Regions from separate parts of the uncultured Rummeliibacillus sp. genome, predicted to be linked through region 1. Evidence: riboswitches for the same ligand, from Rfam matches in the RefSeq annotation. Region 1 holds a riboswitch; each other region holds the start of a gene.
The links. A riboswitch is a leader RNA that binds a small molecule or an ion and turns the genes downstream of it on or off. The one in region 1 is predicted to bind S-adenosylmethionine.
Positions count from the first base shown of each region.

Region 1 (3,437 bases):
CTTCCTTATCTTCACCTGTCGCTCTCATACGTTCTAATACTTCTTCAGAAAGCTTAATACCCGGCACTTCATGATGCAGAAATTCCGAATTTCTTACACTTGTAAGTGGCATGATACCAATGAATATAGGCGTTTCTAAATGTTTTGTTGCTTCATACACTTCAATAATTTTTTCTTTACTATAGACAGGTTGTGTGATGAAATAATCTGCACCCGCTTCGATTTTTTTCTCTAACCGACCAACTGCACGCTCTACTACACGTACATTAGGATTGAATGCTGCAGCTACTGAAAAATTCGCTTTTTTCCGGAGTGGCTTTCCAGAAAATGAAATACCTTCATTCAATTTTTTTATAAGTTGGAGAAGTTCAATACTAGAGACATCATATACACTTGTTGCGCCTGGAAAATCCCCTACTTTGGATGGGTCGCCTGTAACCGCTAAAATATCATGAATGCCCAACGCATTTAACCCCATTAAATGTGATTGCAAACCGATTAAATTCCGATCACGACAGGTTATATGGGCAAGAGGGCGAATATTATTATTTAGCTTTAATATTGATCCCATCGCCATATTACTAATTCGCGGTGAGGCAAGTGAATTATCTGCCATGGTCACAGCATCAGCTCCAGCTTCATATAAAGCCTTGGAACCTTCTATAAACTTTTCGATTTCCAAATGCCTTGGTGTATCAAGTTCCACTATAATAGAACGTTCCTTTTTCGCCTTCTCATGAAGTGGCTTATAACTTTCTTTTGTAGCTTCTTTAATCAATATGACTTCTTTATGCTTAACTACTTTATGCTGAATTGGTGGTAGATCTGCCAAACGGTGTTTGACCGCTTCTATATGTTTTGGTGTTGTTCCGCAACATCCACCAATCAACCTTACTCCCTGATCTCTTAGCAATACTGCGGATCTGCCAAAGTATTCTGCCTCAGATTCATAAACTATTTTGCCATCTTCAACATCTAAAAGGCTTGCGTTAGGATAAGCCGAAAGAAAGGCTTTTGATGGGAGTTCTACATCTTCAAAGGCTTGGATAGTATGGTGTGGACCTAAGCGACAGTTAACGCCTACGATATCAGCGCCGATTGCTTCTAATTGGTGAAGAGCATCATTTAATCGTAAACCATTTTGCAAAATACCTGGTTCATGCATCGATACTTGCGAAATTATTGGAACATCAGTGATTCTGCGCAAATGCTTTACTGCTGCCTTTAATTCATCAAAATCATAATAAGTTTCAAGCAAAAGTCCATCCGGATTACCAGCTAGTAGAATTCCTGCCTGTTCATCCAACGACCGAATGATTTCGTCTAAAGTCGCATCACTTTTTCGAATACCCCGAATACCACCGATTGTCCCTAAAACAAACTGTTCCCCTTTTGAAGCAACTTTTTTTGCAATCTGAATGGCACTCTCATTTATGGCTTTCACAGAATTTTCAAGACCATATCGTTCTAATTTAATAGCGTTTGCTGTATAAGTATTCGTTTGAATAATGTCTGCACCTGCATCGATATATTGTTGATGGATATTCTCAATAACTTCTGGCTTTTTAACATTTAATTCCTCATAACAATAGTCGATTCCATACGAATATAATAATGTTCCCATTGCACCATCTGCAGTTAAAACTTGCGATTGAAGTTTTTCTAAAAGTCCCATACTGTCCTTCCTTTCTTTTCCACCGTAGTCCTACCACTCGGTATTATTTTCCACATTGAGCTTGTGAGAAAAATCGATGTGGGAATTTCATCAAATTTAAAATAAAAAACCTTCTTAACAAAAAATAAGAAGGTTTTAGAATGCATATTGATTGCTCCTTCTTATCTACAGGATTACTCCACTGGAATTAGCACCTGACCAATTGGCTGGTTGCTGAAGCTTCATAGGGCCAGTCCCTCAGCTTCTCTTGATAAGAAATAATATTTAATTTTTAGAATAATTAAAAGAATCATACTCCTTAATATACTTTTCGTCAAGGACATATGAAAAAATGAGTTACATTTGTATTTTTTATAATTGCAACTCATTTTACGGTTGTAAAAGGAAAGACTTTTAGTAAGCTATAAAAATTTATTTTAACTTAAAATAGCTCGTATCATCAGTATATGTTTCTTTCTTAATGAGTTTTCCGCGAATAATCATACGTTTTTCACCATTATAGTTACAGGTGACAAGTGTGATTAGCTTTTCATCTCCTTGATCTTGAATCACTTCTACTTGTGTTGGCTTGACGATAAACATATCAGAAATTTGATATTCGTATATATTTCTGAAATCTGTAATATAAACTTTCATACCTTCTTGTGCTTTTGTTAATGGGCTAAATAAGGTTTTACCATTATTCATATTATGCCCAGCTAAAGAGTAATTTCCTTGTCCCATAACTTGATCTTGTTTCATCGTTCCTGCACCAACCGTTAAATTAATATTTGAAATTCCATAGACGATTGGTAATTGCATATGAACATCCGGTACACTAATTGCTCCAATTGCATGTACATCTTTCTTTTTCGTTTGGGCATCAAGTACATCTTGTAAACGAATATTTTCCACCTTTGCAAAATCGAAAGTTGCCTGTGGTGTTGTCTTTGCTTTTTCAATATTGGTCTTTTGGATTGTTTCCTTAGACATGTTATCTACCAACAATACCATTATTGGTTTTTGAAAGGTCAATACTAATCCCGTAAAGAGTAATAAAATACCGAGCACTAAACTCAACTTTCTCATCATTTTATAAACCTCTTTCTTTTTTCTTATCTTTCCATGTTACATAGTGAGTTCCAATATTACAATAAAAAAAGACCAAGAGAGAGATTAGCTCTTGGTCATAGAAACTTAGAATTATTAAATTGATTGGATAATTTTTTCTGCTGTGTCTTGTCCGTTTTTAATGCAATTTCCAATGCCTACTCCATAATATGAGCATCCTGCTAAAATAACATGTGGATATTTTTCTTCTAATTGGGTAGTCAATGATTTTACCGTTTCTGCATGTCCCATACCATAGACAGGCATTAAATCATTCCATTTTGTCACATTTACAACAGCTGGTTCGCTATCTAATTTTAATGATTTCTTAATATCTTCCAATGCTATTGCAGTTAACTCTTCTTCGTTTAAATGTTTGAGCTTATTGAATATAGGATTTGAGCTTTTATAAAATAGACGGACAAGTAAATTACCCGATTTAGATGTATGGTTCCACTTGCGACTTGTCCAAGTACAAGCATTGCATTTTACATCACTATTTTTTGATACTATATAGCCCGTACCATCAGCTGGTAGCTTTTCATCAGGAATATTAAATCCTACATAAATGGTAATAATAGAAGCATTATGAATGGTATTTAGTTCTTCATCAATTCTTTTGTCTTTTAATATCTTACTCGTTACTGCATGTGGGGTTGCTAATACAATATAG
Region 1 is NZ_CAKQBI010000021.1:26,921-30,357, reverse strand. It holds gene Q0977_RS12840 (bifunctional homocysteine S-methyltransferase/methylenetetrahydrofolate reductase) at 1-1,675, opposite strand, end outside; SAM riboswitch class I at 1,834-1,932, opposite strand; gene Q0977_RS12835 (class A sortase) at 2,087-2,746, opposite strand; gene Q0977_RS12830 (protoporphyrinogen oxidase) at 2,861-3,437, opposite strand, start outside.

Region 2 (3,437 bases), on a different contig from region 1:
ACATAATAATTGAGAATGGTGCTGCGTATATAAACCATTGGCTCCAGGAAATATCCGTATTAAATTCTTTATTGATAAAACTCAATGCGACCATATTTTGCGCAGCAGCTGTCTTAATGCCAACATTCCAAATAGATACAGCTTGTACAGAAGTTATGACTAATAATGCAGCTAGTTTACTATCTTTTGGTAGGCCGAATGCAGCGACCATACCTAGTAAGATGGGCACAACTGCTCCTGCCCGAGCTGTGGCACTTGGTACGAAAAATGCTAATATAATCGAAACGATGATTGCTCCAAATACGATATTTTTAGTTTTTGTACCGACCAGGGATAAAATCCATAAGGCAAGTCGCTTATGTAAATTTGTTGCTTGCATGGCAGCAGCTAAGAAAAGAGCAGCAGCCACTAATGCGACGGCAGAATTGCTAAAACCACCTAAAGCCATTTTCAAAGCATTAGCTGTACCATACTCTAGTGAAGGATCTTCAAGAGTGGGTGCTAATCCGATTGATATTCCAGTAATTGCTATAATCATGGCTGCACTTACTGGATAAGAAACAGCTTCTGTAACCCATAAAATAACGGCAAATCCAAGAATTGCTAAACTCCTTTGACCAGCTACGGGTAAATTTCCGCTGTTTGGCCAAAATGTCATGATTATTAATACAGCAAAAGCAAGTCCTATCCATAGAGGTTTTAAATTCTTTTTCTTTTTAACTTCCTCCATAATTATCATTCCTTTCCTTTATCTCCATTATAAGGCTGTGCTTATTGATATAATGTGCATATATATGTCGAAAAAAGGAAAATTTATGAAATACTTTATTTGTAAAGTACACGTTTATCTTATGAAGTAAGATTAAAAAGATAGGAAAATATTGTACTAGTGATTCTTACAAAAAATATAATACAAGAAATAAATCCCTTTCAAAATGATTAATTATTCAGAAAGTTGTTGACTTTTATTCTATTTATCTTCTATACTTACCTCAACAAGATGGAATAAAAAAATAACCTTTATCAAGAGCGGCGGAGGGATAGGCCCTGCGATGCCCAGCAACCAGTAAGTTTATGAATACTTGCTACGGTGCTAATTCCTACAGATTCTAAGCGAGTCTGAAAGATAAGGGGAGGAAATGCTAATCAACCCTCTTCTTACGTGAAGAAGGGTTTTTATTTTTTATAAGCATTGGAATAATGACTTTATAAAAACCCTTTAACACACCTCCGTTTTCCATCTAAAAAATTTTTAGGAGGAATTTAAAATGACAGAATTACGTAAAGAGACTTTAGCAGTTCATGGTGGTCAAACACCAGATCCAACAACAGGAGCTATTGCAGTACCTGTATACCGAACAACTGCATATAAATTCAAAGATTCTGAACATGCACGTAAATTATTTGCATTAGAAGAACCAGGCAATATCTATTCTCGTATTATGAACCCTACTGTAGATGTATTTGAAAAACGAATTGCATTACTTGAGGGAGGTACAGCAGCAGTTGCTTTATCTTCAGGGATGGCAGCTATCGCATTTTCAATATTGAACATCGCACGTGCAGGTGATCATATTGTATCCGCATCTAGTATTTATGGAGGAACTTATAATCTATTTGCGAACACGTTACCTCGTTATGGTATTACAACAACATTTGTCAACGAAAAAAATAATGATGAGTTTGAAGCAGCTATTCAAGATAATACAAAAGCTATCTATGCTGAAACCATTGGAAACCCAAGTCTTTCAATCGTAGATATTGAAGCATTAGCAAAAATTGCACACAAACATGAAATTCCATTAATCATTGATAATACATTTGCTTCACCTGTAGGTTGCAATCCAATTGAATTTGGTGCAGATGTTGTTGTTCACTCTGCAACAAAATGGATAGGCGGTCATGGTACAACTATTGCTGGGGTAGTAGTAGATGCCGGTAAATTTGATTGGACACGTGGTAAATTCCCTGATTATACAGAGCCAGATGAATCTTATCATGGTTTACGTTACGGTGTTGATACAGCAAATGCAGCATTTGCAACTCGTTTACGCGTTCAATTATTACGAGATTTTGGACCAACACTTAGCCCTGACGCTGCGTTTAATTTACTCCAAGGATTAGAAACTTTACATTTAAGAGTTCCATATCATAATGAAAATGCAAGAAAAGTGGCAGAATATCTTCGTCAAAATGACCAAGTAGAATGGGTGCATTACAATGGATTTGATGATAGCGAATTTGCTGCAAATGCTAAAAAATACTTGAAAAATGGTTTTGGATCTGTCCTTACTTTTGGTATTAAAGGTGGACGAAGTGCTGGTCGTCAGCTTATTGATAACATTGAATTATTCTGCCACGTGGCGAATGTTGGGGATGCTCGTTCTCTAATCATTCATCCTGCTTCTACAACACACCAACAATTAAGTCCAGAAGAATTGAAAAAATCTGGTGTTCCGGAAGAATTAGTTCGTCTGTCAATTGGTTTAGAAGCTGCGGAAGATATAATAGAAGCACTAGAGGCCGCATTTGCGAAAGTCGGTAAACCTGAAGAGGCAAAATAAAACTGGATTCGGGAAGCAAAAGTTTAAAGAGTGATGCGTTAAACACGTTCACTCTTTTTCTCTTATATAAATTGGCTTTTTAAAAATAATCTAAAAATTCGATAAAATCAATGATGTAAGCGGTTTTCATGACCTCTCAGAAAAAACAATTGTCCTTCTCAGAAAGATTTTTCTTGTAATCTGTCCGTATGTGAGCTAAAATCAACTTTAAGTTCAGTATTTAAAGATTTCTTTACATGTATAGGTCACATGTTAATGATAGATAAATCACAAATTGAATGCGTATGAAGTGAACATATGTATTTCACAATATAAAGAAGAGAAATTTGGAGGCGAATGATATGACAACAGTGAAGGTAGCGATTCTTGGTTTCGGTACAGTTGGTCAAGGTATTTTTCGTATAGTAAATGAAAAACGAAAGCAATTCAAAGATACTTTAGGAGTAGATATTGAGATTGTTAAAATTCTTGTAAGTAATGTGAATAAGCCGCGTTCACATGCTCCAAAAGAATTATTAACAGATAAATTTGAGGATATCTTAGCAATTCCAGATTTAGAAGTGGTTTTTGAGGCAATTGTTGGAGAAGAGCCAGCTTATAGATATTTATCAAAGGCGATTGAAAAAGGATGCAATATTATTACTGCGAACAAAGTAATGTTTTCTAAATACGGTTTAGCTTTACAAGAGAAAGCGAAAAAATACGGCGTTCAAGTTGGTTATGAAGCGACTGTAGCTGGTGGAGTACCAGTTATTAAGACAATGCAAAATATCCTTCGGGTGAACGAAGTAAGTCATATTCAAGGGATTTTAAACGGCACTTCAAACTATATCCTTACTCAAATGCGCAGTGAAGGATTACCATTCGATGAAG
Region 2 is NZ_CAKQBI010000006.1:29,171-32,607, forward strand. It holds gene Q0977_RS05545 (DASS family sodium-coupled anion symporter) at 1-730, opposite strand, end outside; SAM riboswitch class I at 1,018-1,133, shown strand; gene Q0977_RS05550 (O-acetylhomoserine aminocarboxypropyltransferase/cysteine synthase family protein) at 1,269-2,564, shown strand; gene Q0977_RS05555 (homoserine dehydrogenase) at 2,906-3,437, shown strand, end outside.
Region 2: it holds a riboswitch for S-adenosylmethionine, as region 1 does, so the genes downstream of both, Q0977_RS05550 (O-acetylhomoserine aminocarboxypropyltransferase/cysteine synthase family protein) here and Q0977_RS12840 (bifunctional homocysteine S-methyltransferase/methylenetetrahydrofolate reductase) in region 1, are expected to answer to the same signal.

Region 3 (3,437 bases), on a different contig from region 1:
TGGAGGTAAAACACCAAAGGCATCAGCTGTTAAGAAAACAACTGTTTTTGGGTGACCTGCAACAGAAGGATCAACGATATTTTCAATGTTTTGGATTGGGTATGCAACACGAGTATTTTGTGTTAGTGTCTCATCATCGTAGTCAGGAATTCGAGTTTCAGAATCTACGATAACATTTTCAAGCACTGTACCAAATGTAATAGCGTTATAAATTTCTGGTTCTTTTTCAGCTGAAAGGTTGATTGTTTTTGCATAGCAACCACCTTCAATATTGAACACGCCGTTATCAGACCAACCATGTTCATCGTCACCGATTAGTTTACGATTACCATCTGCAGATAACGTTGTTTTACCAGTACCTGATAAACCAAAGAATAGAGCAACGTCTCCTTGTTCACCTACATTGGCAGAACAGTGCATTGGTAGGATTCCGTTTTGTGGTAATAAGTAATTCATAATACCGAAGATAGATTTTTTCATTTCTCCAGCATATTCAGTGCCGCCGATTAAAATAATACGTTTTTCTAAAGATACGATGATGAAAGTTTCTGAAGTTGTACCATCCACTTTTGGATCCGCTTTAAAAGTAGGCGCGGATAAAATAGTGAAATCAGCTTCATGTGTATTTAGTTCTTCATCAGTAGGGCGGATGAATAATTGGTGAGCAAATAGATTATGCCAAGCGTATTCATTAACAACGCGGATTGCTAAGCGAGAATCTTTGTCTGCACCTGCAAAGCCTTTAAACACAAAAACTTCTTCTTTTTGTTTTAAATAGTTAACAACTTTGTTATATAATGAATCAAACACTTCTGCAGAAATTGGTTGGTTAATTTTACCCCAATCAATTTGATCTTTAGAAGATTCTTCGACTACCATAAATTTATCTTTAGGTGAACGTCCTGTATACTTGCCTGTTACTGCACGAACAGCGCCATCAACTGTTAAGATTGCTTCACCGCGGGAAGTTGCTTTTTCCACTAATTGTGGGACTGAAAGTTGTACTGAAATGTTATTTCCTTGTAATAAACCCTTCAGTTCATTCGCAATTTCTACTGAATTCATCTTTGTTCGTACCTTCCTTTTTATGTTATTACCCTTAAATGGGTTTCTTTTCTTCATCTCGAGAATTAGTATAACACATTGAAACGAATAGTCTATACTAATTGGAAATTAATTTTTATGAATTTGATTTTTTTATTACTATAAGAAAATAAGTTTGACTTTCATAGTAATATCACTTAGTATATGCATTAGAACGGATACTCTTATCCCGAGCTGGTGGAGGGTCAGGCCCTATGAAGCCCGGCAACCTGCATTATCTTTCACGTGATGCGTTGGTGCTAATCTGATGCAAGGAAGATTCCTTGAACGATAAGAGTGAAAGGTGCTTACGAAACATATCCTTTCCTCATTGATTTTCGATGAGTGAAAGGTTTTTTTTTTCAAAAAATAGAAGCAAATCTGATTTGTTTCATTATTATATGCGATTTGTTGCATTCTATTTATATTATGTACTGGCACTTTCTATATCCTCGTGTTAAAAAAGCAGCTTATAGCTGGCTTGACGTTTAGAACATAAACGGACATGGGTAATGAGTACCGTATCTTTTTTTCGAGAGGATCTCGTTGATAATAGGAGGAAACCAAATGACAAACAGAAGATTATTTACTTCAGAAAGCGTAACAGAAGGACATCCAGATAAAATTTGTGACCAAATTTCAGATGCAATTTTGGATGCTGTTTTAGCAAAAGATCCAAATGCACGTGTAGCATGTGAAACAACGGTTACAACAGGTCTAGTACTTGTAACAGGTGAGTTAACAACTACTACGTATGTAGATATGAAAGGTATTGTTCGCGATACAGTAGCGGAAATTGGCTACACTCGTGGTAAATACGGTTTTGATGCAGAAAACCTAGCAGTACTTGTTGCTGTAGGTGAACAATCACCTGATATCGCACAAGGTGTTGACAAAGCATTAGAAGCACGTGAAGGATCTATGACAGATGCAGACATTGAAGCAATTGGTGCAGGGGACCAAGGTTTAATGTTCGGCTATGCTTGCAACGAAACACCTGAGTTAATGCCACTTCCAATTAGTTTGGCACACAAATTAGCACGTCGTTTAACAGAAGTTCGTAAATCAGGTCAATTAGATTACTTACGTCCAGATGGTAAAACACAAGTAACTATCGAATATGATGAAAATAACCATCCAGTAAGAGTGGACACAATTGTTATTTCCACTCAACACGATGAAGAAGTAACTTTAGAACAAATTAAAAAAGATTTAAAATCAGAAGTTATTGCTAAAGTTGTACCAGCAGAACTTCTAGATGACAAAACAAAATACTTTATCAATCCAACAGGCCGTTTCGTAATTGGTGGTCCTAAAGGTGATGCAGGTCTTACTGGCCGTAAAATTATCGTTGATACTTATGGCGGCTATGCTCGTCATGGTGGCGGTGCTTTCTCTGGTAAAGATGCTACAAAAGTTGACCGTTCTGGTGCATATGCAGCTCGTTATGTTGCAAAAAATATTGTTGCCGCAGGTCTTGCAGAACGTGCAGAAGTACAACTTGCATATGCAATCGGCGTTGCACAACCAGTATCTATCGCAATCGATACTTTTGGTACTGGGAAAGTTAAAGAAAGTGATTTAGTTGAAGCGGTTCGAGAATTCTTTGACTTGCGTCCAGCAGGAATTATTAAAATGCTAGACTTACGTCGCCCAATTTACAAACAAACAGCAGCTTACGGACACTTCGGTCGTACAGATTTGAATGTTCCTTGGGAAAATACAGACAAAGTATCTGCATTAAAAGCAAAATTTGCTGATTCTTTAAAATAACAGTGAAGTATTTACACAAAAATAAAAAGTCGTTCACAAAAAGTGAACGACTTTTTATTTTTGATTAATCTTTTCAATAACCTCAATGGCTTCATCAATTGTTGCTACATCAAAAATTTGAATATTACTGTTAATCTCCTTTCGAAATTTATTAGCTTCTTCTTTATTCCCACTAGGGATAATTAGATAAGAAATACCTGAAATACTAGCGATTTGGATTTTCTCTTTTAACATGCCAATTGTCTTTACGTTACCATTTTTGTCGATTGCTCCCGTTATAGCAATAGGGTGTTCGTTTTGTAAACCTTCATTTTTAACTTTTCCAGACAATACAAGTGCCAAACCTCCGCTATCTCCACCGATACGTTCTCTATTTAGAAAGGCATCTATTTTTTTCTCTGTCTTTTGATCGGTTTGCTCTAAATAGTAACTAACATTTTTCTTCATTTGTTCAGTAGTGTCTTCTTTAAGATGAAGCCAGCTTAAAAGTTGTCTATTTTTACTAGCATAGCGATCTTTATTATCACCTTCAACGATAGCAAGTGGCTTGACATGTTGTCTTTCTAAGATTTTCGAAACAT
Region 3 is NZ_CAKQBI010000002.1:199,758-203,194, reverse strand. It holds gene pckA (phosphoenolpyruvate carboxykinase (ATP)) at 1-1,065, opposite strand, end outside; SAM riboswitch class I at 1,266-1,381, shown strand; gene metK (methionine adenosyltransferase) at 1,651-2,856, shown strand; gene Q0977_RS02595 (S16 family serine protease) at 2,911-3,437, opposite strand, start outside.
Region 3: it holds a riboswitch for S-adenosylmethionine, as region 1 does, so the genes downstream of both, metK (methionine adenosyltransferase) here and Q0977_RS12840 (bifunctional homocysteine S-methyltransferase/methylenetetrahydrofolate reductase) in region 1, are expected to answer to the same signal.

Region 4 (3,437 bases), on a different contig from region 1:
CAATATGCCTGACTCATTGTAACAGTAAAGTCCGACCTCTGACAATCAAAAATTATTCTTCATATTTTTCATCATATTGTTGCCAAAGTTCATCAAATACAACTGCACTTAACGCATGATCTGCTTTTTCTTCTATATATCTTGAGATGTTTTGAAAATCTTCTTCCTGTTTAGGAAAACTATGGTCATGAAAAGCAGCTTCTGCAAAATCCCCTTTTGCATCTTTTGCTCCTCTAAAAGATAATACGAAATGATAAAATGATGGTTTCATTTGGACTTCCTGCCTTTATTTCATTATAACTTACATTCATTTTACACGAAAATTACTTATCTTTGGAAACTATATTAAAACTCTAATTGTAACTTATCTAATTTCTTCTCTACCTGGAAAACATTTTCTTACTTTTTTCATGATAATGGCAACCTTCCCATTTCATCTTCGTTCTATAACTCGGATGCGAAAATATTATCAATAAAGATTACCGCATCTCTACCTAGATTATTGGTATATATGAGGAGATGATTCAAATGAAAATAGTAAAAAGCTTACTATCTTTCATAGTCATGTTTGGGACTTTATTTACTTTTACAGCAAACAGTGACGCAGCAACACCAAAAACAATGAACGCAAAAGTAGCAAATAGCGTATACGTTCACGCTGAACCTTCAGCTAATGCCAAAAAAGTTGGAACACTTTGGAAAGGTACTAAAGTAGTCGTATATAGTAAATCAAAAACAGGCTGGGCAAAAATTAAATTCAACAAAAAAACAGCTTATGTATATGCTTCTTACTTATCATTTAGCAAAAATACAAGCAAGAAAACAACAGCTACAAAAACTACAACTACTAAAAAAACTACAACTAAAAAAAGTACGAGTACTTCAAATAGTAAAAAAACAACTTATCGCCCCGTAGTAACAAATACTTACTACTATGTTGAAAATGGCAAAGACGGAAAACTATATTCAACTGGCAAACGCAATTCAACAGGTTGGACTTACTGGTACAAAAAAACAGGTAACAATAAACAATCATTTTTAGTAAAAGAATCTTCTAAAGGTTTAGATTACAAATTTAAAACAGGTACTATTCGTCAAATCGTTTACCCTTTTACAAAGGGACAAGTATTTAAAGCAAACAAAAAAAATTACAAAATCGTATCTATTTCAAACACTTTTAAAGTAAAAGCAGGTACATTTAAATCAGTTGTCGGTATTAAAGCTGCAGACGGTTCAATCACATATTACGCCCCAAATGCTGGCGCAATTAAAACTGTGAAAAACAAAAAAGTCACTTTTGAAATCACAAAAATTGAAACAAAATAATTGAACGATTAAAGAGCTCCCTGAAATAATTTAGGGGGCTTTTTCTTTCATTATGCTATTGCATAGTATTTCATAAAGTGTTACTATTTCATTAATTAAAATTTTTCTAACAATTTAATGTAAATTTCTTATCGAGAGAGATGGAGGGACTGGCCCTGTGAAATCTCAGCAACCACCAATTTGGTAAGGTGCTAATTCCAGTAGATGTATTTCTAGCAGATAAGAAGATTGACTTTTTAAGTACAAGGTCCTCTTCTTCTGAGGGCCTTTTATTTTTTTAGAAAAGGATGATGAACATGACAAAAAAACATATTTCGACTCGTTTAGCGCAAATCGGAACAGAAACAGATCCTCGGACTGGTGCGATTAATACACCTATTTATCTTTCTACCGCATATCGACATGCAGGACTCGGCCAATCGACAGGCTATGATTATACGCGTACAAAAAATCCAACTCGGGCTGTTTTAGAGGAAGGAATTGCCGCTTTAGAAAGTGGAGATGCAGGTTTTGCCTGTAGTAGCGGGATGGCTGCAATCCAATTAGTTTTATCCCTTTTCAAATCAGGAGACGAAATAATCTATTCAGATGACATTTACGGAGGTACATATCGACTTGCTCGTCAATACGAAAACCAATATGGTATTCACGCTCATTTCACACCTTTCCAATCTATCGCAGAAGTCGAAGCAATTATAAATGAACATACAAAAGCACTTTTTATAGAATCACCAACAAATCCATTAATGCAAGAAATCAATATTGAACTATTTGCAAAGTTAGCGAAAAAAAATCAACTTTTACTGATTGTTGATAATACTTTTTTGACTCCGTATTATCAACGTCCAATTGAACTTGGCGCAGATATTGTTATTCATAGTGCTACTAAGTATATTGGAGGACATAATGATGTTCTTGCAGGTCTGGTCGTGGCAAAAGGAGAAGACTTGTGTGAAAAACTTCTTCATAACCATAATGCTTCAGGTGCAACATTAGCCCCGATTGACAGTTGGCTTTTACTCCGCGGTCTAAAAACTTTACATGTTCGCATGAAACAACATACAGAAAATGCACGAAAAATTGTTGACTATTTAAGTAAAGAACCATCCGTAAAAGAGGTTCTTTACACTGGATTAGGTGGCATGATTTCTTTCCGATTACAGCATTCCAAATTGGTACCAGCATTTCTTCAAAATTTAAAACTTATCGCATTTGCTGAAAGTTTAGGAGGCGTTGAAAGTTTTATCACCTACCCGGCTACTCAAACACATGCTGATATACCTGAAGAAGAACGAACTGCACGTGGTGTTGACAACTCATTGTTACGTTTTTCAGTAGGAATAGAAGAAGCCGAAGATTTAATAGAAGATCTCCAACAAGTTTTTACTACTATCAATAAAGAGGTGTCTTTCCATGAGTCAACAAAATAAACAATCTATCGAAACTAGTCTAATAACTGCTTCTACTAGAGGCGATTACGAACAAAAGACAGGTGCTGTGAATGTACCAATCTATCTTTCATCTACTTTTGACCAAGAACATTTTGATTCTTTCGGTCCCTACGACTACAGTCGCTCTGGAAACCCTACTCGTGATGCATTAGAAAAAACAATTGCTGAACTTGAAGGAGGTTCAAGAGGATTTGCCTTTTCATCAGGCATTGCAGCAATTGCTTCTGCCCTACTTACTCTAAATACAGGTGATCATATTGTCATTACAAGCGAAGTATATGGTGGAACTTATCGTTTTGTTACACAGGTTTTAACAAAATACGGTATTTCACATTCTTTCGCAGATTTTACGAACTTGCAAGAAGTAGAAGCTGCCATCCAACCAAATACAAAGATTTTATATGCTGAAACTCCCGCGAATCCACTTCTAGGTATTACTGATATTCGTGGTATTGTTTCCATTGCTAAAAAACATAATTTGTTAACTTTTGTCGACAATACCTTTATGACACCACTTTACCAACGTCCGCTTGAACTAGGCGTTGATGTAGTATTACATAGTGCTACGAAATTTTTAGGCGGCCATAGTGATATTATTGCTGGTCTTGCCGTCACAAAAGACGAAGAACTTGGAAAACAAATTTACTTTATGCAAAATTC
Region 4 is NZ_CAKQBI010000037.1:7,737-11,173, forward strand. It holds gene Q0977_RS15945 (YozE family protein) at 53-271, opposite strand; gene Q0977_RS15950 (SH3 domain-containing protein) at 529-1,326, shown strand; SAM riboswitch class I at 1,452-1,552, shown strand; gene Q0977_RS15955 (methionine biosynthesis PLP-dependent protein) at 1,623-2,756, shown strand; gene Q0977_RS15960 (aminotransferase class V-fold PLP-dependent enzyme) at 2,740-3,437, shown strand, end outside.
Region 4: it holds a riboswitch for S-adenosylmethionine, as region 1 does, so the genes downstream of both, Q0977_RS15955 (methionine biosynthesis PLP-dependent protein) here and Q0977_RS12840 (bifunctional homocysteine S-methyltransferase/methylenetetrahydrofolate reductase) in region 1, are expected to answer to the same signal.